DNA from 4 places in the Erythrobacter sp. NE805 genome. Region 4 is predicted to be linked to each of the others. Evidence: predicted binding sites of a transcription regulator. Region 4 holds the regulator's gene; each other region holds the start of a gene.
The links. The regulator LexA, encoded in region 4, represses DNA repair genes until DNA is damaged. The targets are predictions, from matches to a motif close to GTTCCNCNCTTGTTCT.
Positions count from the first base shown of each region.

Region 1: the regulator LexA is predicted to act here: its motif matches at 3,645-3,660, upstream of recA (recombinase RecA).
Region 2: the regulator LexA is predicted to act here: its motif matches at 3,832-3,847, upstream of ACLBKU_RS00630 (deoxyguanosinetriphosphate triphosphohydrolase).
Region 3: the regulator LexA is predicted to act here: its motif matches at 3,102-3,117, upstream of ACLBKU_RS04705 (ribonucleoside-diphosphate reductase subunit alpha).

Region 1 covers NZ_JBKFDI010000002.1:586,228-592,116, forward strand. Annotated here, with positions in the region: gene alaS (alanine--tRNA ligase) at 1-2,214, opposite strand, end outside; gene recA (recombinase RecA) at 2,494-3,561, opposite strand; gene ACLBKU_RS10835 (DUF4139 domain-containing protein) at 3,712-5,406, opposite strand; gene ACLBKU_RS10840 (DUF4139 domain-containing protein) at 5,493-5,889, opposite strand, start outside.
Region 2 covers NZ_JBKFDI010000001.1:122,063-127,951, forward strand. Annotated here, with positions in the region: gene ACLBKU_RS00615 (long-chain-fatty-acid--CoA ligase) at 1-1,392, opposite strand, end outside; gene ACLBKU_RS00620 (ABA4-like family protein) at 1,463-1,897, opposite strand; gene ACLBKU_RS00625 (NAD(P)H-binding protein) at 1,912-2,634, opposite strand; gene ACLBKU_RS00630 (deoxyguanosinetriphosphate triphosphohydrolase) at 2,627-3,790, opposite strand; gene ACLBKU_RS00635 (aspartate/glutamate racemase family protein) at 4,052-4,756, opposite strand; gene ACLBKU_RS00640 (alpha/beta fold hydrolase) at 4,840-5,835, opposite strand; gene ACLBKU_RS00645 (SO2930 family diheme c-type cytochrome) at 5,835-5,889, opposite strand, start outside.
Region 3 covers NZ_JBKFDI010000001.1:1,019,012-1,024,900, forward strand. Annotated here, with positions in the region: gene ACLBKU_RS04695 (hypothetical protein) at 73-258, opposite strand; gene ACLBKU_RS04700 (hypothetical protein) at 407-979, opposite strand; gene ACLBKU_RS04705 (ribonucleoside-diphosphate reductase subunit alpha) at 1,007-3,052, opposite strand; gene ACLBKU_RS04710 (MGMT family protein) at 3,867-4,361, opposite strand; gene ACLBKU_RS04715 (PAS domain-containing protein) at 4,295-4,972, opposite strand; gene ACLBKU_RS04720 (AMP-binding protein) at 5,045-5,889, opposite strand, start outside.
Region 4 covers NZ_JBKFDI010000002.1:343,455-349,343, reverse strand. Annotated here, with positions in the region: gene ACLBKU_RS09645 (ComEC/Rec2 family competence protein) at 1-1,504, shown strand, start outside; gene lexA (transcriptional repressor LexA) at 1,699-2,382, opposite strand; gene ACLBKU_RS09635 (molybdopterin molybdotransferase MoeA) at 2,574-3,770, opposite strand; gene moaC (cyclic pyranopterin monophosphate synthase MoaC) at 3,767-4,252, opposite strand; gene trpC (indole-3-glycerol phosphate synthase TrpC) at 4,249-5,049, opposite strand; gene trpD (anthranilate phosphoribosyltransferase) at 5,132-5,889, opposite strand, start outside.

The DNA of each region.
Region 1 (5,889 bases), 240 kb from region 4:
CGCGGGCACTTCCTCGGGCGTCGCACGGATCACGCTCGCGGCGGCCTTCAGGGCCTCCTCGCGGGCGACGAGCCACTGGCGCGCGCCCTCGCCGGTCATCGCCTCGATGCGGCGCACGCCCGAGGAGACCGCGCTTTCCGAAACGATCCGGAATACCCCGATGTCGCCGGTGGCGTTGACGTGGGTCCCGCCGCACAGCTCGACCGAGTAGTTGCGCCCCTCCTTGCCCGCGCGGCCCATCGCGAGCACGCGGACCTCGTCGCCGTATTTCTCGCCGAACAGCGCGAGCGCGCCCGCCGCGACCGCGTCGTCGGGGGTCATGAGGCGCGTGCCGACGGTCTCGTTGGCGCGGATCTCGGCGTTCACCTCGGCCTCGATCGCGGCGATGTCCTCCGGCGTCAAGGCGACCGGGTGCGAGAAGTCGAAGCGCAACCGGTCCTCGGCGACCAGCGAGCCCTTCTGCGTCACGTGCTGCCCGAGGCGGTTCCTGAGCGCGGCGTGGACGAGGTGCGTCGCCGAGTGGTTGGCGCGGATGCGGTCGCGGCGCTCGGCATCGACCTTGAGCTCGACCGTGTCGCCCGTGCTGACCGAGCCTTCATCGATGCGCACGTGGTGCGCGTGGAGGCGGCCCAATGGCTTGGAGGTGTCGGTGACGTGACCCTTGAGGCCGCCGAGGCTGGTGATGCTGCCCGCATCGCCGGTCTGACCGCCGCTCTCGCCGTAGAAGGGGGTCTGGTTGGTGAGGATCACCACCGCCTCGCCCGCGCCCGCCCCGGCGACTTCCTTGCCGTCCCTGACGATCGCGACCACCCGGCCCTCGCCGCTCGTCGCGGCATAGCCGGTGAACTCGGTCGCGCCCTCGCGCTCGGCGATGTCGAACCACACCTCGCCCGAGGCAGCCTCGCCCGAGCCCTTCCACGCGGCGCGCGCGGCGGCCTTCTGGCGCGCCATCGCGGCGTCGAAGCCGGCCTTGTCGACCCCGATCCCGCGCGGGCGCAGCGCGTCCTCGGTGAGGTCGAGCGGGAAGCCGTAGGTGTCGTGGAGGCGGAAGGCGACCTCGCCGTCGAGCTCGCCGCCTGCCGAAAGGTCGCCGGTCGCCTCGTCGAGGAGCCTCAACCCCTTGTCGAGCGTGCGGCGGAACTGGGTCTCCTCGCGCTCGAGCACTTCCTGGATCAGCGCCTGGCCGCGGGTCAGCTCGGGATAGGCCTGGCCCATCTCGCCGACGAGCGCCGGGACGAGGCGGTGCATGAGCGGTTCGCTCGCTCCGAGCAGGTGCGCGTGGCGCATCGCGCGGCGCATGATGCGGCGCAGCACATAGCCGCGGCCCTCGTTCGAGGGGAGCACGCCGTCCGCCATCAGGAAGCTCGTCGACCGCAGGTGGTCGGCGATCACCCGGTGCGAGGCGGCGTGGTCGCCTGCTGCGGCGACGCCGGTGAGGCTTTCCGAGGCCGCGATCAGCGCCTTGTAGGTGTCGGTGTCGTAGTTGTCGTGGACGCCCTGGAGCACCGCGGCGATGCGCTCGAGCCCCATGCCGGTGTCGATCGAGGGCTTGGGCAGATCGATGCGGGTGCCGTCCGCCTGCTGCTCGTACTGCATGAAGACGAGGTTCCAGACCTCGACGAAGCGGTCGCCGTCCTCGTCGGGGCTGCCCGGGGGCCCGCCGGGGATGTGTTCGCCGTGGTCGTAGAAGATCTCCGAGCACGGCCCGCAGGGGCCGGTGTCACCCATCGACCAGAAATTGTCGCTGGTGGCGATGCGGATGATGCGATCTTCGGGAAGGCCCGCGATGCGCTTCCACAGGCCCGCGGCCTCGTCGTCGGTGTGGTAGACGGTGACGGTGAGCTTGTCCTTCGGGATGCCCCATTCCTTGGTCAGGAGCGTCCACGCGTGCTCGATCGCCTGCTCCTTGAAATAGTCGCCGAAGGAGAAATTCCCCAGCATTTCAAAGAAGGTATGGTGGCGCGCGGTGTAGCCGACATTGTCGAGGTCGTTGTGCTTGCCGCCGGCGCGGACGCATTTCTGGGCCGAAGCGGCACGCGGGGACGGCGGGGTCTCGAGCCCGGTGAAGACGTTCTTGAAGGGCACCATCCCGGCGTTGACGAACATCAGCGTCGGATCGTTGTAGGGCACGAGCGGCGCGCTCGGGGTGGGCGTGTGCCCGTTCCTACCGAAGTAGTCGAGGAAGGAGCGGCGGATTTCGTTGGTCGACGTCATGGGCGTGCAGTTAGGCAATGCGGGCGCGCAAGGCAATGGAGCGTGCAAAACGCGGGTCCGATCGGGGTGCGGGAGGGGCCTTGCAAGGGTGTGACCGGGGGCTTGCAGGTACTTGGCGGGGGGTTAAGCACCCTTGCGCGCACCCGCCCCCCAAAAAGCGAAAGGCCGGCGCGTGCCCTGGGGAAGGCACACGCCGGCGTTCCGCGTATCCGGGCGCGTTGTGGGGACAGCCGGGACAGGAGCGGGACACTCCGGCCCGGGCTCACGCCCGCTTGGGAATCACATGTCCGAATCCGCGTCCGGCCCGGTCATCATCTCCCCGGCGACCTGGTCGGTGCGGCTGCGGATCGCAGCTTCCAGCCGGTCGCAAACTTCCGGGTTCTCCTTGAGGTAGGTCTTCGCGTTCTCGCGGCCCTGCCCGATGCGGATCGAATCGTAGGAGAACCAGCTCCCCGACTTCTCGACGAGGCCCGCCTTGACCCCGAGATCGAGGATCTCGCCGATCTTGGAGATGCCCTCGCCGTACATGATGTCGAACTCGACCTGCTTGAAGGGCGGCGCGACCTTGTTCTTGACGACCTTCACCCGCGTGGTGTTGCCGGTGATCTCGTCGCGCTCCTTGATCTGGCCGGTGCGGCGGATGTCGAGGCGAACGCTCGCGTAGAACTTGAGCGCATTGCCCCCGGTGGTGGTCTCGGGGTTGCCGTACATCACCCCGATCTTCATGCGCAGCTGGTTGATGAAGATCACCATGCAGCGCGAGCGGCTGATCGAGCCCGTCAGCTTGCGCAGCGACTGCGACATGAGGCGCGCCTGGAGGCCGACGTGGCTGTCGCCCATCTCGCCCTCGATTTCCGCACGCGGCACCAGCGCCGCGACCGAATCGACCACCAGCACGTCGATCGCGTTCGAGCGCACCAGCGTGTCGGTGATCTCGAGCGCCTGTTCGCCGGTATCGGGCTGCGAGACGATCAGCTCGTCGATGTCGACCCCGAGCTTCTTCGCGTAGACGGGATCGAGCGCGTGCTCCGCGTCGACGAAGGCGGCGGTGCCGCCCATCTTCTGCGCCTCGGCAATGACGTGCAGCGCGAGCGTGGTCTTGCCCGAGCTTTCCGGGCCATAAACCTCGATAACCCGGCCGCGCGGCAACCCGCCGATGCCCAATGCAATGTCGAGACCCAGCGAGCCGGTCGAGATCGCCTCGACCTGCATGGCCTCCTTCGAGCCCAGCTTCATCGCCGAACCCTTGCCGAACGCACGGTCGATCTGCGCGAGCGCGGCTTCGAGAGCCTTCTGACGATCCACGGCTTTCCTGTCCTCTTCGACCAGTTTCAGTTGGGTTGCCATCGCACGCGCTCCTTCGCTTGCCTAGGGTCACAGCAGCAGTTTTCCGCTGTCCTGTAGGAGCTATGTATACCTTTTGTTCTATGGGAACAAGTAGGGAACGCAAATTAATTTACGGCGCACAATCCGGCATAACCCCTACGCGGGCGCGCCCTACTGCCCGACCGGGCCGAGCCGCCAGTCGAGCGTGCGCGTCCGGTTCGCCGGGACCGTCACCTCGACGACCTGGTTGCCGTTCTTCACCAACACCCTGCTCCCCGGCACACGCACCTTCACCCCCGGCCCGGCGAGCACCAGCCGCAGGGTCACGGGGTGCGGGTTGGCGTTGGTGAGCTCGGCGCGCATCGCCAGCCAGCCGGCGCGCGGGTAGCCCGCCTGCGCCGGCAGCCCAACGGCATTGCAGCGCGCGAACACCTGGCGACTTGTGCCGAACCGCAGCTCCATCTCCTGCCCCTTGGCATAGTCGCGCAGGGTGGTGCGGGCGGCGAGCCGATCGCCCCGCGCACTCGGCTCGTAGAGCGTCAGCGCCCCCTGCGGCAGCGCCATGCCGAGGCCCTTTGCCTCCTCGTTCTTCGTCACCAGCAACAGCGCCGCCGCGCCCGGCTCGCCCGGCGCGTCGATCGGGCGGTAGGGATCGCAGAACGCCTCGTAGAGATAGCGCCCGCGCACCGCCTGCCTGTCGAGGAAGGCGACCTGTTTCATCCCCTTGGCGGAGACGTCGACCCGCCCGGGCACGCGGAACAGCTTCAAGTCGCCGAGGTTCTCCTCGCTCGCGGTCATCACCGCTACCGCCGAGTCCATCGCCATCCGCTCGACCCGGGAGCCGGTGACCATGATCGGCGCGGGCGGCGGGGGCGGCGGCGCCATCATCGGCTCCATCGGGTAGGGCGGCGACCACGGCGCCGGGATCTCCGAGCCCTCGGCGGTGCTGCCGAAGGGGTAGCAGGTGAGCCTGAGCGGCGCGGCCCTCGGCGGGTCGGCGAGGCGGCGGTAGTCGCTCTCGACATTGAGCTTGCCCGCGACGATCTGGAGCTTGGCCTGATCGAACCCCTGCCCGTTGTCGTTGACGAGGGTGAGCCAGGAGAGCAGCCGCATCGCCGCCTCGCCCCCCGCCCCCTTCTCGGCCAGCGTCGCGACATAGTTCGCCTGCCAGTCGAAGCCCCAGGCGAGGTAGGTGAGCGTCACCTCGTAGGTGCCGCCCTCGGGCGAGGCGGTGTCGAGCGAGAACACCGGCTGTGCCGAGAGCCCGGCGGGGATGCGCGCGAAGGTGAGCTTTTCCGGCAGCCCGGCGCAGCGCACCGCCTCGAAGCCCTGCGCGGTCTCGAGCACGAGGCCGCCGTCGGCGCGGGTGCGGATCGTCGCCTCTTCGGCACTCGCCTCGCCGGTCGCGGGATTGGTGCGGGTGACGGTGACGCGGTTGCCGAGCGTCCCGTCGACCAGCGCGGCCGGGCTGAGGAGCTGCGCGTTGCGGTTCTTCTCGATCGTGCCGCCGGGCAGCCCGGTGACGATCGCCGAGACGCCGATCATGCCTTCGGCGACGCCCTCGAAGCGGATCGTCGATTCGCCTTTGGGAAGGGTCACGCGGCGCGTCTCGGAGATCATCGCGAGCCCGCGCGGATAGCGCGGGTTGAGCGCGGCGTCGGCGCTGCGGTCGGGATCGCGGTAGATCGTGACCGAGAGGTCCGAGGGCGCGGCGGCGTCGACCACCGGGCGCGCGACCGTCTGCTGGAGGGTCTGGGCGGCGAGCGGGGCCGCGAGAAGGGCGGCGAAGATTCCGGCGAGCGCCGCCCACCTTCTCCCCTGCCCCCGGGGAGGGGCTGGGGGTGGGGGCTCCACACCAGCGGTCACGTGCGAGGCCCGCGGCCTCGCCCCACCCCCGGCCCCTCCCTGAAGGGAGGGGGGATCGAGGACCGTGCGTCGCATCGGCCCGCGCCTCAGTAGCGGGTTTCGAAGGTCACGCGCACCACCCGCTCGCCATTCGCGGGGACGGTGATCTTATAGCGGCGGCGGTCGATGTCGAGCTGCTCGCCCGGCACGTCCTCGCTGGTGACGCGGGTGTCGTCGCCCCACCAGCCGCGCGCGAGGCCGGTCTGGCTGACTTCAACCTCGGTCGGCGTGCTGCGCGCGTTGGTGAGGGTGTAGCGCATCGTGGTGCGGTAGAAGGTCTTGGGCCGCTCGACCTCGACCGTGGTGGTCTTGCCGCCCTGGGTGATGCGGTAGCGGGCGGACTTCTCCCACTCCTGCGATGTGATCGTCTCGCGCTTCTCGATCTCGGCCTTGACCGTGACGTCGAAGGCATCGCCGGTCTGGAGCGAGAGCTCGCTGCCCATC
Region 2 (5,889 bases), on a different contig from region 4:
ACCGGGCTTCGCGACCACAACGGCCTTGACCTCCTCGCCCCACTTGGCGCTCGGCACGCCGATCACCGCGACCTCGGCGACCGCCGGGTGACCGTAGATCGCGCTCTCGACCTCGGCGGGGTAGACGTTCTCTCCCCCTGAGATGATCATGTCCTTGATGCGGTCCTGGATGTAGACATAGCCGTCCGCGTCCATCACCCCCGCGTCCCCGGTGTGGAGCCAACCGTCCGGGTCGATGGTCTTGGCGGTCGCCTCGGGGAGCTTCCAGTAGCCCGCGGTGTTCGAGGGCGAGCGGATGCACACCTCGCCGATCTCCCCGCGCGGCACCTCCTTGTTGTCGGGCCCGCGCACCTCGATTGCGACCCCGGGCAGCGCCTTGCCGGCCGAGCGCATCCGCTGGTTGCCCTCGAGGGTGTGGTCCTCGGGCGGGAGGATGGAGACCGTGCCGGTGGTCTCGGTCATGCCGTAGGCTTGCAGGAACTGGGTGTTGGGCATGGTGACGACCGCCTGCTTCAAAAGCTCGAGCGGCATCGGCGCAGCGCCGTAGATGAGGTAGCGCAGGTTCGTGAAGTCGGTCTCGGCTGCGCGCGGATGCTGGATCACCATCTGGAGCGCGGCGGGGACGAGGAACATGTGGGTGGTCCCCGCCTCGATCGCCTCGAGCACGCCCGCCGGAGTGAACTCGCTCTCGAAGCGGCAGCGGATGCCGGCGATGATCGCGAGGCTGAAGGTGCCGGTGCCGCCGATATGCGCGATCGGCATCGCCACCATCATGCAGTCGCCCGCCCGGTAATCGGTGTAGTAGGTGAGCCCCGCCGCGATCCCCTCGACGCGCAGCCGGGTGAGGTTGGCGTTGGAGAGCACCACGCCCTTGGGATGACCGGTGGTGCCGCTGGTGTAGAGCTGGAGGACAGGATCGTTCTCGCCGCAGGGGGTGAAGGCCGCGGGCTCGTGCGCGCGCGCCTCCTCGAGCATCGCCGTGTCGGCGAGGCGCTCCGGCGGGCTGGCGAGCTCGGCCATCGCCTTGGCGGCAAGCTCCATGAAGTCGGGCGCGGCGACTAGCAGCTTCGCTTCCGTGTCGGCGAGGATATAGGCGATCTCGCGCGGGGCGAGCCGCCAGCCGATCGGCGCGATCACCACCCCGGCGCGCGCGCAGGCGCAGTAGAGGAGACCGTAGGTGGGCACGTTCCTGCCGAGAAACGCGACCCGGTCGCCCGGGGCGATGCCGCGCGCCGCGAGGAGGGCGATGATCTGGCGCGAGAGCCGCTCGAGCTCGCCGTAGCTGATCGTCTCCCCCCCGCCCTCGATCGCCGGCGCATCGGGCTGCGCGGCGGCCCAATGGGTGAGGATGCGGTCCATCGTGAGGAACTGGTGCTGCGCGATTGCGGACATGGCGGTCTCTCCCCTGGGGCCTTTTTGCCCGGGAGAATAGCCCGCTCGCGGGCCTCGTCCAGCCCTCGTTCTAGCGGAACCGCCCCTGGCGCCGCGCGGCAGGCTCGCGGATCAGCAGCCACAGGCCGAGCCCCAGCGGGCCGGCGAGAAAGGTCGCGAGCAGGATCGGCGCCTGGAGGAAGCGCGAGATGTTCTTGGCGTCCGCGTCGCGCGCGATCCACAGGCCGACGAAGAGGTCGAAGGCGAGGTAGTGCGTCCAGCCGATCGCCACCCCGGCATCACTCGCGAAGATCGCGCGCACCCCCGCGATGGTCGAGAAGTCCGCCCCGCCTCCTCCCGCATTGGGGATGAGGCCGCTGAGGAGACCGATGAGACCGGTGGCATAGGTCAAGCACAGGATGCCGACGCCGAGATAGAGCACCGCCGAGAGCAGCGCGGGCCAGCGCGGCAGCAGGATCAGCATGGCCCATGCGACGAGCGCCAGCGTGTTTGTGGCGCTGAACACCAAAGCCCATCCGTTCATGCCATCTCCCCGCTCTCGCCGACCCGGCGCCATTCGCGCGCGGCGCGGCGCATCGCCTCGTTGTCGTGGGTAAAGCGCCCGCCCGCCCGGCGCAGCGCGAGGCCGAGCGCGGCCTCGGCGACCAGCCCGGCATCGACCGAGCGATAGCGCTCCCACGATCCCGACAGCAGCGGGTCGATCAGCGGCGCGGCGATGAGGGCGGCGCGCTCGGCAAAGCGCAGGTCGCCCTGCCGCTCGCCGCGGAGCAGGCCGGGGTGGAGAATGTCGAGCCGCTTGAAGCCGATCCGGGTCAGCGCCTCCTCGGTCTCGCCCTTGACCCGCATGTAGAAGCTCTTGGAGCGCGGGTCGGCCCCGGCGGCGCTGACCAGCACCATGTTGGGCACGCCCGCACGCTTCGCCGCCTCGGCGGTGGCGAGCACGAGATGCTGGTCGACCGCGCGGAACGCCTCCTCGTCGCGGCCCGCCTTCTTCCACGTCGTCCCAAGCGCGCAGATCAGCGCGCGCGGGCGAACTGCGTCGAGCACGTCGCCCCACTTCTCGGGCGCCGAGACGAACATCTCCATCCGCGCGCCGAGCGGCAGCGGCGCCTCGCGCCGGGCGATGCCGAGGATGCGCACCTCGTCGCCCGCGCTGGCGATTGCGATCACCCGCCGCCCGACAAGGCCGGTCGCACCGACCAGCGCCACCCGCACCGGGCCGGTCACGCGCGGCTCATACATTGATCAGCCCCTCCGGCGCCGAACCGTAGATCCGGCTGACCGCCTGCATGGCGAAACGGTCGCTCATGCCGGCGATGAAGTCCGCGATCACCCGGGCACGCTCCGGATCGCGGGCCGGAAGCCGCGCCTGCCAGTCCTCGGGCATCAGTCTCGCATCCTCGGCATAGGCCGCGAACAGTCGCGCGACGACGTCGCGCGCGCGCTCGGCGGCGGCGACCTGTTCGGGGTGATAGTAGAGGCGTTCGTACATGAAGCTCTTGAGGCGCCGCTCCTGCGCGGCCATCGCGGGCGAGAAGCCGGCGAGCCGGCGCCCCGCCGCGCGCACCTCGGCGACCGAACCGAGGCCCCGCACCTCGCGCGCGGTGTGCCCCAGCACGTCGTTCACCATCAACCCGATCTGGTCGCGCACCATCTCGCGCAGCAGACGCTCGCGGGAGGCGCGGGGAAAGCGCTTTTCGACCGCCCGCCACTGGTCTGCGAGGAAATCGAGCGCGAGCAGGTCGTCGAGCTGGAGGAACCCGGCGCGCAGCCCGTCGTCGATGTCGTGGTTGTCGTAGGCGATGTCGTCGGCGATCGCCGCGACCTGCGCCTCGAGCGAGGGCCAGGTGTCGAGCGCGAGCGGGAAGGCGGCATCGAGCTCGGCAAGCGCCCAGTTCGGCGCTGCGACGGGCCCGTTGTGCTTGGCGAGACCCTCGAGCAGGTCCCAGGTGAGGTCGAGCCCGTCGTGCTCGGGATAGGGGCACTCGATCCGCATCACCGTGCGCAGCGCCTGCGCGTTGTGGCAGAAGCCGCCGTGGCGCTCCATCGCCTCGGACAGCGCGGCCTCGCCGGCATGGCCGAAGGGCGGGTGGCCGAGATCGTGGGCGAGACACAGCGCCTCGGTGAGGTCCTCGTCGAGCCCCAGCGCGCGGGCGATCACCCGGCCGATCTGCGCGACCTCGAGGCTGTGGGTCAGGCGGGTGCGGTAATGGTCGCCGTCGGGGGCGATGAACACCTGGGTCTTGGACTTCAGCCGCCGGAAGCTCATCGAGTGGATGATGCGATCGCGGTCGCGCTGGAAGGCACTGCGCGGGCCGCGGCGCTCGCCCTCGGAGGGACCGCCGAACTCGCGCAGTACGCGGGCCTCGGGATCGGCAGCATAGGGGGCGCGGAACATCACGGCGAAGCGATTAGGGGAGCGCGCGGCGCGGCTCAACCGGAACAGGTCGGGAACCTTGTGGGGAGCGCGGGAAAACCTGCGGGCCTCAGGGTTATGGGACCGCTCTCCGGTGATTGGGGGGGAGGAGCGCGGTCCCACGGGCACATCGGTGCGACCCGAGAGCCCGGAGCCTGTCTGGTGACAGGGTCCGCGGGTCAGATAAGGCCATGTTGCGAGGGGTGCAATGCAACAAAAGAGCAAAACGCGACGAACCGAGCACTAGGCGACGCTTTCCTGCCCGAGGATCCAGTTCGCCGCCGCCTCGCAGTGGATGCGGGTGCTGTCGAAGATCGGCAGGACGTTCGCGTCGACGTCGACCACCATCTCCAGCTCGGTGCAGGCCAGCACCACCGCCTGCGCGCCTTCCTGCGCGGTGTTGGTGATGATCGTCTTCATCCGCCGCTCCGCATCCCGCGTGACCTTGCCGACCATCAGCTCGTCGTAGATGATCCGGTCGAGCATCTCGACATAGGCCATGTCCGGCGGGAGCAGGTCGATCCCGTGGGCGACGAGGCGCTTCCTGTAGAAGCTCTCGGTCATGACATTGCGCGTGCCGAGCAGAGCGGCGCTGGTCGTGCCCGCCCGCTTCATCGCGAGGCCGACATATTCGGCGATGTGGAGGATCGGGATGTTCACCGCCGCGGCGACTTCGTCGTAGAGGCGGTGCATCGAGTTCGCGCCGATGATGAGGCCCTCGGCCCCCGCCCCCTCGAGCCGCTTGGCGCTCTCGGTGATGACGGTGCCGGCGCGCTGCCAGTCGCGCTCCTCGACGAGCGCGTAGAGCTGGCAGAAGTCGAGGCTCTCGATCAGCAGCGGGGCGCTCGCCATCGGGGCGGCGCGCTTCTGGACGATGCGGTTGATGCGGTCGTAATAGGTGGCGGTCGACACCCAGCTCATGCCGCCGATGATCCCGAGTTTGCGCAAGGCGGCGTCGCCCCTTCATTTTCCTGTTGCGGATGCGAACGGCTCTAGGGCGCAAGCGTTCCTCGCGTCCAGAGGGCGCGCGCTCATGGGCTAGGTTGTCGGGACTTTGGCGGCGCGGCGTGTTCCACAAGCCACGGTTCGAGCGCGGCGAGGGTCTGCGCGGCCGCCTCCTCCTGCGGCAGGTGGCCGATCTTGGGGTAGGTGACGAGGGTATTGTTCGGCAGGGTCTTCGCCAGCCAGCGCCCCGCCTCGACCGGGATCAGCCGGTCCTCCTCGCCCCACAGGATGAGGGTCGGCACCCGGACCTTTGCGATGTCGCCCTCGGCAAGCGCGTCGTAGGGCTGGCTGAAGCGCTTGAGGGTCGCGCGGCGGTTGCCGGGATAACGCAGCAGCTCCCAGTAGCGGTCGACCATCGCCGGGGTGACGATCGACTTGACCGACACCGACTGCTCGAGGCTCTGCGCGATCAGCGGGCGCGGGGTGATCTGCTCGACCAGCAGGTTGACCCCCGGCATCCGCGCGATCGTGAAGCCGATGTTGCCGCTGCCCTTCTTCTCGTCCTTGGCGGCGAGCTTGAGCATCGGCCCGCCGCTGCCGTCGACCAGCACGAGGCCGGTGAGCCGCTCGGGGTGGGCAATGGCGAAGGCGAGCGCGTGCTTGCCGCCCATCGAATTGCCGCCGAGGACGAAGGTCTTCACCCCCAGCCTGTCCGCCACTGCGCCGATGTCGGCGACGTAGTTGGCGGTCGAGTAGTCGTCCTTGGGGTCCGGCCCGGTGAGGCCGTGGCCGACCTGGTCGAAGCGGATCACCCGGTAGCGCCCCTTGAGCGCCTCGGCCCACGGCTCCCAGGTGTGGAGATCGGCGTTGGAGCCGTGGAGGAGGATGATCGCGGGCGCATCGCGCGGCCCCTCGTCGCGTAGGTGGACGGTGACGCCGTCGCCGATGTCGACGAACTGCGAGGGCGCCCCGCCGTACTTGGCGCGCATTGCGGCCGCGTCGGTGTCGGGGGTGCGGAAGATCAGGAAGGCGATCACCAGCACCGCGACCAGCACCAGAAGCCCGCGCCAAATCCACTTCATCACGGCCTCATCTCCGCAATCCAGCGCCGCACCACCGCGACGCCCTCCCTGTCG
Region 3 (5,889 bases), on a different contig from region 4:
ACTCCTTGGGGTCGTTCTTTGTATCAGATACGCAGGCCGGGGCCGCGCGGATTCAGGCGAGGCGCCCCGGGCTCAGGGCGCGTAGGCGACGAGGATGTAGAGGCAGAAGGGCACGAACATCGACACCATCGCGACGTGGATCATCGCCGCGTTGCGGGCGTGACCCTCGACGTTGCGGCGCAGTTCGCGCCAGGCGTTGAAGGCGAAAACGGCGCTGACGACGAGGCCGAACAGGCCCATGGCGAATGGCAGGTTCATGTGTCGGAGGTCTCCTTCAAATCAGCCCACCGGCTTGTTCAAGGCGCCACAGCCTGATTACTTCTTCGGATTCTTCGGGGGAGGTGGCGGCATGGACGGTGCGGCCGACTTCGTTACGCCAGTTGATCCAAATGCTTGCCGGCCCTCTTTAGGCCGTGATGGCGGCGGAGGTGGCGGTGTATTGTTTTTCTTGTCGGACATTAGTTTCTCCGATCTGCGACGCAGCGATGATCATTAGAAATAGCAAAGCGGCGGCAAACGCTAAAAACTGGATCAGCTGCGCCATTCGCACATAGAAGTTCTCGAGGGGCTCAGAGTAACTCTTGATGACCTTAGTGTAGTATCGCTCTACAATCTCTTGCTGCCGTTGATGAGCCTTCGCGGAGAGGTGGTGCTCAGCCAACCCAGCGCAGATCGATATCAGCAACGAGAACGCACAAAAACCAAACAGCGATTCAGAAGCATCAGTTAACTTATCTCTGGCGTTCACCGCAAATCCAGCAAGTAATAACAGAAGCCCAGAAGAAAGCTGTATAATGCTCTTCACGAAGTTATCTTCACTTTCGCGCCTAGCTTTATTTAGCTCCGTCCGTTCCGCCATCATCACTTTATAAAGCTCGTCAGGGTCGCAACCATCCAAGGGATGAGCATTAGACGGATCAAGGATTGCCTCCAGCTTCTTTGGAAAGCCAGCCTTCCAACTTCGCCTCACATTTGACATCGCGACTGCTGATCCAATGGTTCAAACTCACTGGCAGCTCAGGCATTCCTCGTAATCGGTCTGCTCGCCGCTCGCGGAGAGCTCGATCCGGGGCGCTTCCGAGGTGTTGTCCGCCTCGACCCCGCCGGCGAACCCGGCGCGCTGCACCGACTTCGAGCGCAGGTAGTAGAGCGACTTGATGCCGCGCTCCCACGCCTGGTAGTGGAGCATCATCAGGTCCCACTTGTCGACGTCGGCCGGGATGAACAGGTTCAGCGACTGGGCCTGGTCGATATAGGGCGTGCGGTCGGCGGCGAATTCGAGCAGCCAGCGCTGGTCGATCTCGAAGCTGGTCTTGTAGACCGCCTTTTCCTCGGGCGTCAGGAAGTCGAGGTGCTGGACCGAGCCGCCGCGCTCGAGGATCGAGTTCCAGACGTTGGTCGAGTTCTTGGCCTTCTTCTCGAGCAGCTTCTCGAGATACGGGTTCCTCACGATGAAGCTGCCCGAGAGGGTCTTGTGGGTGTAGATGTTGGCCGGGATCGGCTCGATGCAGGCGCTCGTCCCGCCGCAGATGATCGAGATCGACGCGGTCGGCGCGATCGCCATCTTGCAGCTGAAGCGCTCCATCGCGCCCATGTCGGCGGCGTCGGGGCAGGGCCCGCGCTCCTGGGCGAGCAGCATCGAGGCTTCCGAGGCCTTGGCGTGGATGTGCTTGAACATCTGGAGGTTCAGCGCCTTCGCCATCGCGCTTTCGAAGGCGACGCCCTTCTGCTGGAGATAGGAGTGGAAGCCCATCACGCCCAAGCCCACCGAACGTTCGCGCGCGGCGGAGTACTTGGCGCGGGCCATCTCGTCGGGCGCGCGGTCGATGTAGTCCTGGAGCACGTTGTCGAGGAAGCGCATCACGTCCTCGATGAAGGCACGATCGCCCTTCCACTCTTCCCACGTCTCGAGGTTCAATGACGACAGGCAGCACACCGCCGTGCGGTCATTGCCGAGGTGGTCGATGCCGGTCGGCAGGGTGATTTCCGAGCACAGGTTCGAGGTCGAAACCTTGAGGCCGAGGTCGCGGTGATGCTTGGGCATCATGCGGTTCACGGTGTCGGAGAAGACGATGTAGGGCTCGCCGGTCGCCAGCCGGGTTTCGACCAGCTTCTGGAACAGCGAACGCGCATCGACACGCCCACGCACCGAGCCGTCGCGCGGGGACTTCAGCGCGAACTCCGCACCCTCGCGCACCGCGTGCATGAACTCGTCGGTGACGAGCACGCCGTGGTGGAGGTTCAGCGCCTTCCGGTTGAAGTCGCCCGAGGGCTTGCGGATTTCGAGGAACTCCTCGATCTCGGGGTGCGAGATGTCGAGGTAGCAGGCCGCCGAGCCGCGGCGCAGCGAGCCCTGCGAGATCGCGAGGGTCAACGAATCCATCACCCGCACGAAGGGGATGATCCCGCTGGTCTTGCCGTTGAGGCCGACCGGCTCGCCGATCCCGCGGACATTGCCCCAATAGGTGCCGATCCCGCCGCCCTTGGAGGCGAGCCAGACGTTCTCGTTCCAGGTGCCGACAATCCCTTCGAGGCTATCCTCGACCGAGTTGAGATAGCACGAGATCGGCAGGCCGCGGTTGGTGCCGCCGTTCGACAGCACCGGCGTCGCGGGCATGAACCACAGGTTCGAGATGTAGTCGTAAAGCCGCTGGGCGTGCGCCTCGTCGTCGGCATAGGCATCGGCGACGCGGGCGAAGAGGTCCTGGTAGACCTCGCCGGGCAGCAGGTAGCGGTCGGTCAGGGTGTCCTTGCCGAAATCGGTGAGCCGCGCATCGCGCGAGGGATCGGTGACGATGTTGAAGCGGCGGTCGTTGACCTTCTTGCTGTCGGCCTTCGCGGTATCCTTCATCGCGGCCGCCATCGCGCCGGCGAGGGCCCCAGAGAGAACTTCGCCCGCCTTGGCGGCGACCAGTGCGTCGGTGCCCATATCGCTCGTCTTCATCGTCACAGCCTTCTCATCCCCCGCCGCAGGCGAGCCCGCATCCAGTTCATTGGTCACATCGGTGTTCACCGCGTCATCGGGCACGTTGTCGCTCGCCTTGAAATCCATAGTCAGCCCACCTTGTCCCCCGAATCGGCACCATCGCACAAGGTGCGATGTTCCGATTCTGTTCTATACCGGCAGGTCCACAGACTTGCCAACAGGAGGGCCCGTGTCCGGGCGTGTCGGCAGGTCGGTCGGTCCCCTTCGCGGCGCGGGTCGGTCCAAGCTCCCGAGGCGAATCCCTGTCTTCGATGCCCTCTGCGGGGCGGCGGGGTCTCACCATGGCTTGGGGGTCCGATTTGCGCCGAACCACTAGATGATGAATCACCCGGGGAATCCCGTCAACGCCCGATTAAGCCCTTACTTACCATCCGCCGGGCTTCATCACGGCGTCACAAACCCGCGACGCGTGGAGCAAGCTTGAGTCGCGGACCCCGCAAGCCCCAAATTGAATCTGTGAAGAAAAATATGGGGAGTGAATCATTCGAATCCACCCGTGAATCTTTTGCACCGGCGCAGCTTCGAATGTTGCGCTGGAGGGGTCGTTAAGGTCCGCTGGAGCCAGCGCGGGAACGGGTGCTTCGGGCCGTTCGCGTCCGCGACATGCCCGTCAGCGAGCGATCCCCTATAGACACCATCTGATCTTCGTCGCCCCGTGCTTGACACGGGGCTCGGCTCATCTGTTTCTGCCTTCGCCGCGATCTCGGATCATGGTGAGGGAACCCCGGTGGGGACGATCTGTAGGAGCAGTGGTTTACACCCGAAGCATCGCCGAAGTAGCCAAGCCCCGTGTCAAGCACGGGGCGACGAGCATCGCAGCGGCAGCCCCCACCAGCTACCGACACTCACCCCGCCCTGCGCCGTCCTTCCGAAGCGGACGTCAGCGCGCCTCGATCGGGTCGGCGGGGCGGCGCGCTTCGTAGTCGAACACCGCCGGCTGCCGGCGCAGCGGCGAGACGCGCACGCCCTCGGCCTCGAGGAGGGCCTGCTGCGCTGCGGTGCCGCCGGGGTACTTGGGGTTGAGGAAGCCGCCCTTCTTCAGCACCCGCCACCAGGGGGTCAGTTCGTCCTCGGGCAGGTAGGGACGCTGCTCTTCGGCGGCGCGGGCCGCCATGTTCAGGAAGATCGCGGTCGAGACGGGACAGGCGACCGCCACCTGATGCCGCCGGGCGAGCGCCTGCCGCAGGTCGTCGAGGGTGACGATCTCGCCCGCCTTCAGCACCCGCACCAGCGCGTTCACCTCCGCCGGGCTCGAGACCACCATCGCCCCGCCCCCGGCCTCGCGGAAGCCGGGCGCTCCGGGCGGGATCATGTGGACGATGTGCGGCTCGCGGCCGTTGTTGAGATGGTCGAGGGCGGTCTTGCGCTTGGCCATGGGTTTCCTCCTCCTTCCGGATTCGCGCCCGGTGTATCGTGGCTGGCGCGAGGGGAGAATAAGGCGACTTTGTTCCCGTTCTGATCCGGAAGCGGCGCCGTCACTCGGGGGTGACGTCGAGGCGGATCGTGCACACCACGCCGCTGGTCGAGCTCGTCGACGAGCGCGCGGCGCATCGCCTCGGCGCGCCGCTCGCGGGTGATGTCGCGCACCTCGATGACCGTGCCGATGGTTTGCGAGGCGTCGTTGCGCACCGGGCTGGCGCAGAACGCGACGGGGTAGAAGTGCCCCTCGCGGTGCACGAACATCTCCTCGCCGCGCATCTGGTTGTGCTCGGGAAAGGCGCGGTCGATGGCGCATTCGGCGAGCGGGAAGGGGCGGCCGTCGGGTCGGGTGTGGTGGACGATGTCGTGGAGCGGCCGGTCGGCTGCGAGGATCTCGCCGAGCGTGTAGCCGGTGAGCTGCTCGGCGGCGGCGTTCATGTAGATGCAGTGCTGGCGGTCATCCATCAGGAAGATTGCGAGTGAGGCATTGTCGAGCACCGCCTGGAGCCGCCGATCGGGGCTGGCGAGGCCGCCGGTGGCGGCGTCGGCGTCAGGTGGTTCGGTCATCGCCCGTTGCTCGGACAAGAGCGCGCCTTATGGCACAACCTAGGTTGCAACAGGGCGCCGAAGCGCCGCGTTTCAGCGCGTTAGCGCGGCATCCGCGATCGCCTGCGCGGTCTTGTAGTCGGGCTTGCCGTTGTTGAGCCGCAGCGACTGCGCGGTGATGACGTAGCGCCGCGGGATCTTGTAGCCGGCGAGCCCGGCGCGGGCATGGGCGTCGAGCGCGGTCTCGTCGACCTCCCCCTCCGGCTGCACCACCGCGACGACCTTGCGCCCGAAGCGCGCATCCGGAAGGCTGACGACGCGCACGTCCTTGACCGCGGGATGCTCGAGCAGCACCGCCTCGACCTCCTCGGGGAAGACCTTCTCGCCGCCGGTGTTGATGCACATGTTGTCGCGGCCGATGAACTCGAGCGTGCCGTCCGCCGCCCAGCGCGCGCGGTCGCCGGTCATCAGCCAGCGCCTGCCGTCGATCACCGGGAAGGTTGCCGCGTTCTTCTCATCCTCGCCGAGGTAGCCCAGCGGCAGCGGCCCGGTGCGCGCGACGATGCCGACGCCCGCGGTGCCCTTGGGGATCTCCTCGAGGTTCTCGTCGAACAGCCGCACCTCGCGGCCCGGCCCGGGGAGCGGCTGGAACTTGCCCCCGCCGCTGCTGCCGGCGGCGGTGGTGACGACGATCCCGGTGCCCGAGCTCTCCGACGATCCCAGCGCATCGACGATCATCAGCCCTGGATGGTGCGCGAGGAGCCGCTGCTTGAGGGCCGGCGAGAACACCGCGCCCGAGGAGGTGATGCTCCTCAGCGAGGCCAGCACCTCCGCCCCGTCGCCGCGCGCGTCGAGCCGGTCGGCGATCGGCAGCGCGAAGGCGTCGCCGACGATGAAGACGCCCCTGGCGCCCAGCCGTGCGATCTCGTCCAGCGCCA
Region 4 (5,889 bases):
GCACGTGCGGTCCCGCGTCCCGGGCTCGCCGGGCGCGATCGCGGCGGCCTTCGCGAGCGGCGACCGCGGGGGCATCGCCGAGACCGACGCGACGGCGATGCGCGACGCGGGGCTCACCCACCTCCTCTCGATCAGCGGGCTGCACGTCAGCGCGGTGGTCGCGGCGGCCTATTTCGCGGTGCTGCGCCTGCTCGCGCTGTGGCCCGCGCTCGCGCCGCGGGTGCGGCTCCCGGTGGTCGCAGCGACGGCGGGGGCGCTGGCGGGGATCGGCTACACGCTGCTCACCGGCGCCGAGGTGCCGACCGTGCGGAGCTGCGTCGCGGCGCTGCTGGTGCTCGGGGCGCTCGCGCTGGGGCGCGATGCGCTGTCGATGCGGATGCTCGCGCTCGCGGCGGGCTTCGTGCTGCTGCTGTGGCCCGAGAGCGCGATCGGGCCGAGCTTCCAGATGAGCTTTGCCGCGGTCCTCGCGCTGATCGCCCTCTCGAACGCCGCGCCGGTCAAGGCCTTCCTCGCCCCGCGCGACGAGCCGTGGTGGGTGCGCACCGGACGGCACACGGTGATGCTGTTCGCGACAGGGGTGGTGATCGAGCTGGCGCTGATGCCGATCGTCCTGTTCCATTTCCACCGCGCCGGGATGTACGGCGCGCTCGCCAACGTGGTCGCGATCCCGCTCGTGACCTTCATCGCCATGCCGCTGATCGCGCTCGGCTTTCTCGCGGACCTGCTGGGAGCTGGCGCGCCGGTGTGGTGGGTGGTCGAGCGCGCGCTGGCGCTGCTGCTGTGGATCGCGCACTTCACCGCCGGGCTCGCCGGATCGGTCCGGCTGATGCCGCAGATCGACGGGCTGACGGTGGCGCTCTTCGCCGCCGGGGGCCTGTGGCTCGCGCTGTGGCGGGGGCGGGTGCGGCTCGCCGGACTGCTCCCGGTGGCGGCGGCGAGCGTGCTCGCGGCGACGACGCCGATCCCCGACCTGCTGGTCGCCGGGGACGGGCGGCAGGTGGGGATCACCGTCGCCGGGCCCGATGGAGAGCGCCGCCTGCTCTCGCTGCGCGACAGCCGCTCCTCATATACCCGCGACAATCTCATGGAGCTTTCCGGGATCGCCGCCGACCCGGTGCCGCTCGCGCAGTGGGAGGGGGCGCGCTGTTCCTCGCAGTTCTGCACCCTGCGGCTCGAACGCGGGGGGAGGGAGTGGGTGCTGCTGCTCGGGCGGGGGCACGAGCGGATCGACATCCGCGACCTCGCCGCGGCCTGCCGCGAGGCGGACATCGTTGTTTCCGAAAGGTTTCTCCCCCGCTCCTGCCGCCCGCGCTGGCTCAAGGCAGACCGCCGCCACCTCGAGAAAAGCGGCGGTCTCGCGATCAATCTCGACAAGCCGGCGATCACCTCGGTCGCCGAGAGCCAGGGTGCACATGGCTGGTGGCGCGAGCCGCCGCCGTACCCCGTTGGACAAAAGCGCCCCTCCCGGCAAACCGGGCCCAAGAGGGGGGTAAATGGGGGCTAGAAGGGGTCTGAAGGGGGGATAACCGGGGTCTGGAGGCGGGCGAAGGCCAGCAAAAAGGGGCCTCGCGAAAGGCCCCTTGAATTCCAACAGCAGGTAAAGCCGCCGCCGGGGTGACGGGCCGCGCCCCGCGCCGCGAGCGCAGCGACCCGTCACCCGGCCGCGGCGCCGTCAGCGCCGTCGCGGCCCCCAAGGGCTCAGTGGTAGCGGCGCAGCAGCCCGGCGAGCTTGCCCTGCACCTCGACCTCGTCGGGGCGGTAGAACTGCGGGTCGTAGGCCGCGTTCGCCGGATCGAGCCGCACCTGCCCGTTTTCGCGGCGCAAGTACTTGAGCGTCGCTTCCTCGCCGCGCACCAGCGCGACCACGATCTCGCCGTCGCGCGCGGTGCTGGTGCGGCGGACCAGCGCGAAATCGCCGTCGAAGATCCCGGCCTCGACCATCGAATCCCCCGAGACCTCGAGCGCATAGTGCTCGCCCGGGCCGAGCAGCGCGGCGGGAACGGGGAGGGTCGACTGGCCCTCGAGCGCCTCGATCGGGGCGCCGGCGGCGATGCGGCCGTGGAGCGGCAGCTCGATCACGTCGTTGGCCGGCTCCGCCGCGCGCGGGGCTGGCGGGGTCAGCGGCACCACGTTGCTCGGCGCGCTCGCGGCGCGCGCGGGCGTCGTGTCGCCGGGCTGGCGGATCACTTCGAGCGCGCGCGCCCGGTTGGGCAGGCGGCGCAGGAAGCCGCGTTCTTCCAGAGCCGAGATCAGGCGGTGCACGCCCGACTTGCTCTTGAGGTCGAGCGCCTCCTTCATTTCCTCGAACGAGGGCGAGACGCCGGTCTCCTCCAGCCGCTGCTGGATGAAGACGATGAGCTCGCGCTGTTTTGCGGTCAGCATTGGTCTAGACTCCTGTGGTCGCACCCACGACGGACCCTGCGGGGAGCCGCCGTGCCAATCCCTTGCGTGCGCCAAGAGGCACCTTACCGGTGCGTTGCTGCACTCTGTTCGTTCTTAAGGTGAACGAACAAGGAACGAATAGGCAACTGTGGGAAAGCTGTCAACAGGCGCCGACGGCAAACCCGCGCAATTCAGCCATTCCGGAGCATGACGACCGTCACCGCAGCTCCAGCCGGCAGCGCGGGCGCGTGGGCGGCGCGGTCGATCAGGCAGTCCGCCGCGGCCAGTGCCGAGAGCGCCGAGGAGTCCTGCGAGCCGGCGAGCCGCACCGCGTTGCCGCTCCGCACCGCGCGCAGGAACTCGCGGCGCGGGCCGATCGCGGGGAGCTCCTCGCCCGCGACCAGCGTCTCGGCGCGGGGGAGCGGCGCGGGGTCCCCTTGCGCGGCGCGCACCAGCGGCAGGGCGAAGAGGAAGCCGGTGACGAAACTCGAGACCGGGTTGCCGGGGAGGCCGAGGATCACCTGCGCGCCCCCCTCCAATTTGGCGCGCGTCGCCACCAGCAGCGGCTTGCCCGGCTTGATCGCGACCCGCCAGAAGGCGGTCTCGGCCCCCCACTCGGCGAGCGCGGGCTTGACGAGGTCGTGATCGCCCACCGAGGCGCCCCCCGAGGTGACGAGGATGTCGGCGCCCTCGGCCTCGGCGAGCGCCGCGGCTAGCGCTGTGCGGTCGTCGGGCACCGGGCCGATGCGCGTGACCTCGCAACCGAGCTCCCCAAGCATCGCGGCGAGCATCGCGGCATTGCTCGCCGGGACCTGGTGGGGGAGGCAGGCGGCGGGATCGGGGCTGAGCTCGTCGCCCGAGTCCATCACCGCCACGCGCACCCGCCGGGTGACGGCGAGCGTCCCGTGCCCGGCGGCGAGCGCGAGGGCGAGCCGCCCGGGGGTGATGCGCGTGCCCTTGCCGAGCAGCCGGTCGCCCGCGTGGAAGTCGAAGCCGCGCGGGCGGATGTGGCGTCCGGGCGGGGGGAGATCGGTCGCGATGATCCGGCCGTCCGCGTCGAGGGCGTCCTCCTGGAGGAGCACGCGGTCGGCGCCGGGCGGAACCATCGCCCCGGTCGAGATGCGCACGCATTCGCCGGTCGCGAGCACGTCGCGATAGGGCGCCCCGGCGCGGCTCTCGCCGACCAGCCGCCACGGCCCCTCCCCGGGGGCGAGCGCATAGCCGTCCATCGCCGAGAGGTCGGCGGCGGGCTGGGTGCGCGCGGCGACGAGGTCCGCGGCGAGGATGCGGCCGAGCGCGGCGTCGGTGCGGATGATCTCGGAAGGGAGCGTAGGGGCGAGGGCGAGCAGGCGGGCCTGCGCCTCCTCGAGGCCGAGCGGCGCGTTCATGCGCCGAGGGGTTCCGGCGCGGTCCAGTCGCCCGACTTGCCGCCGGTCTTCGCGATCAGGCGCACCTCGGAGATCACCATGCCCTTGTCGATCGCCTTCGCCATGTCGTAGATCGTGAGCAGTGCGATCGAAGCGGCTGTCATCGCTTCCATTTCCACGCCGGTCTTGCCGGTCAGCGAGGCCGCGGCGGTGACGCGGATGGCGGTGTCTTCGAAGGCGAAATCGACCGTCACCGCCTCGAGCCCCAAGGGATGGCACAGCGGGATCAGCTCGCCGGTGCGCTTGGCAGCCATGATCCCGGCGATCCGTGCCGTGGCGAGGACGTCGCCCTTGGGGGCGTTGCCCGCGCGGATCGCGGCGAGGGCCTCCGGCGACATCGTGATGCGCCCGGAGGCGACCGCCCGGCGCTGGGTCGCGGGCTTGCCGCCGACATCGACCATCCGCGCCGCGCCGGTCTCGTCGAGGTGGGTGAGCTTGGTCATGCCGCCTGTTCTGTCCCGATGAGGGCGCGGGTGGCACTCGCAATATCGTCAGCGCGCATCAGGCTTTCGCCGACGAGGAAGGTGCGCACGCCTGCGGCGGCGAGGCGGTCGCAGTCGGCGCGGGTGTTGATGCCGCTCTCGCCGACCAGCAGCGTGCCTTGCGGCGCGAGCGGGGCGAGGCGCTCGGTGGTGGCGAGGTCCGTGGTGAAGGTTTTCAGGTCGCGGTTGTTGACCCCGATGAGGCGCGAGCGGAGATGCGCGGCGGCGCGGGCCATTTCCGCCTCGTCGTGGACCTCGACGAGGACGTCCATGCCCTGTTCGGTGGCGGCGGCCTCGATCTCGGCCATCTGCGCGTCGGAGAGGGCGGCGACGATGACGAGGATCGCGTCGGCGCCGATGGCGCGCGCCTCGAGGCACTGCCAGGGGTCGACCATGAAGTCCTTGCGCAGGACGGGCAGATTGCAGGCCGCGCGGGCGGCGACGAGGTAGTCCTCGTGCCCCTGGAAGTAGGGCGCGTCGGTGAGCACCGAGAGGCAGGCGGCGCCGCCTGCCTCGTAGGCCCGCGCGTGGTCGGCGGGGCGGAAGTCGGCGCGGATCAGGCCCTTGGAGGGGCTCGCCTTCTTGATTTCGGCGATGAGCGCGTAACCGGAGGCGGCGCGCGCGCGCAGGGCGGCCTCGAAACCGCGGGGGGCGGTCCGGGCGCGCGCGCGCTCCTCGAGCTGCGCGGGGGTGGTGGCGGCCTTGCGGGCGGCGACCTCTTCGCGCTTGGTGGCGCAGATTTCCTCGAGCTTGTTCATCGGTCCATGCCTTTGCCGTTCGCCTCGAGCGAAGTCGAGAGGCTTGTCCGGGGTGTCTCGACTTCGCTCGACACGAACGGGCCTACTTTGCGAGCGCGATCCACTTCTCGAGCAGGGCGAGCGCCGCGCCCGAGTCGAGCGCCTCGGCGGCCAGCGCCGCGCGGCTCTGCCAGTCGGACCCGCGCCCGGCGACGGTCAGCGCACCGGCGGCGTTGAACAGCACCGCGTCGCGGTAGGGACCGGGGGTGCCCATGAGGAGCGCCTTCAGGGCCGCCGCGTTGTGCTTCGCGTCGTCCCCGCGGATCGCCTCGATCGGGGCGTGGGGGAGGCCCGCCGCGCCCGCGTCGATGCGCTCCATGCGGAAGGCGTTGCCGGTCACCACCGCGACCTCGTTGCCGCCCGCGAGGCTGAGTTCGTCGAGGCCCTCGTCGCCCGAGACGATCAGCGAGCGGCCGGTGCCAAGCCGCGCCATCGCGCCCGCATAGATCGGGACATAGGCGGGCCGGGCGATGCCGATCAGCTGGCTCGCGACCCGAGCGGGGTTCGAGAGCGGGCCCATCAGGTTGAAGATCGTCCGCTTGCCGATCTTCTGGCGGATGGGCTGGATGCGCGCCATCGCCGGGTGGTGGTTCTTCGCGAAGAGGAAGCAGATGCCGACTTCGGCCAGCGTCTTCTCCGCGGTGCGCCCGGCTGCGTCCATGTCGAGGCCGAGCGCTTCCAAGGTGTCCGCCGCGCCCGCCTTCGAGGAGGCCGCGCGGTTGCCGTGCTTGGCGACCGGGACCCCGCAGGCGGCGACGACGAGGCTCACCGCGGTCGAGACGTTCAGCGTGTGGTGCCCAT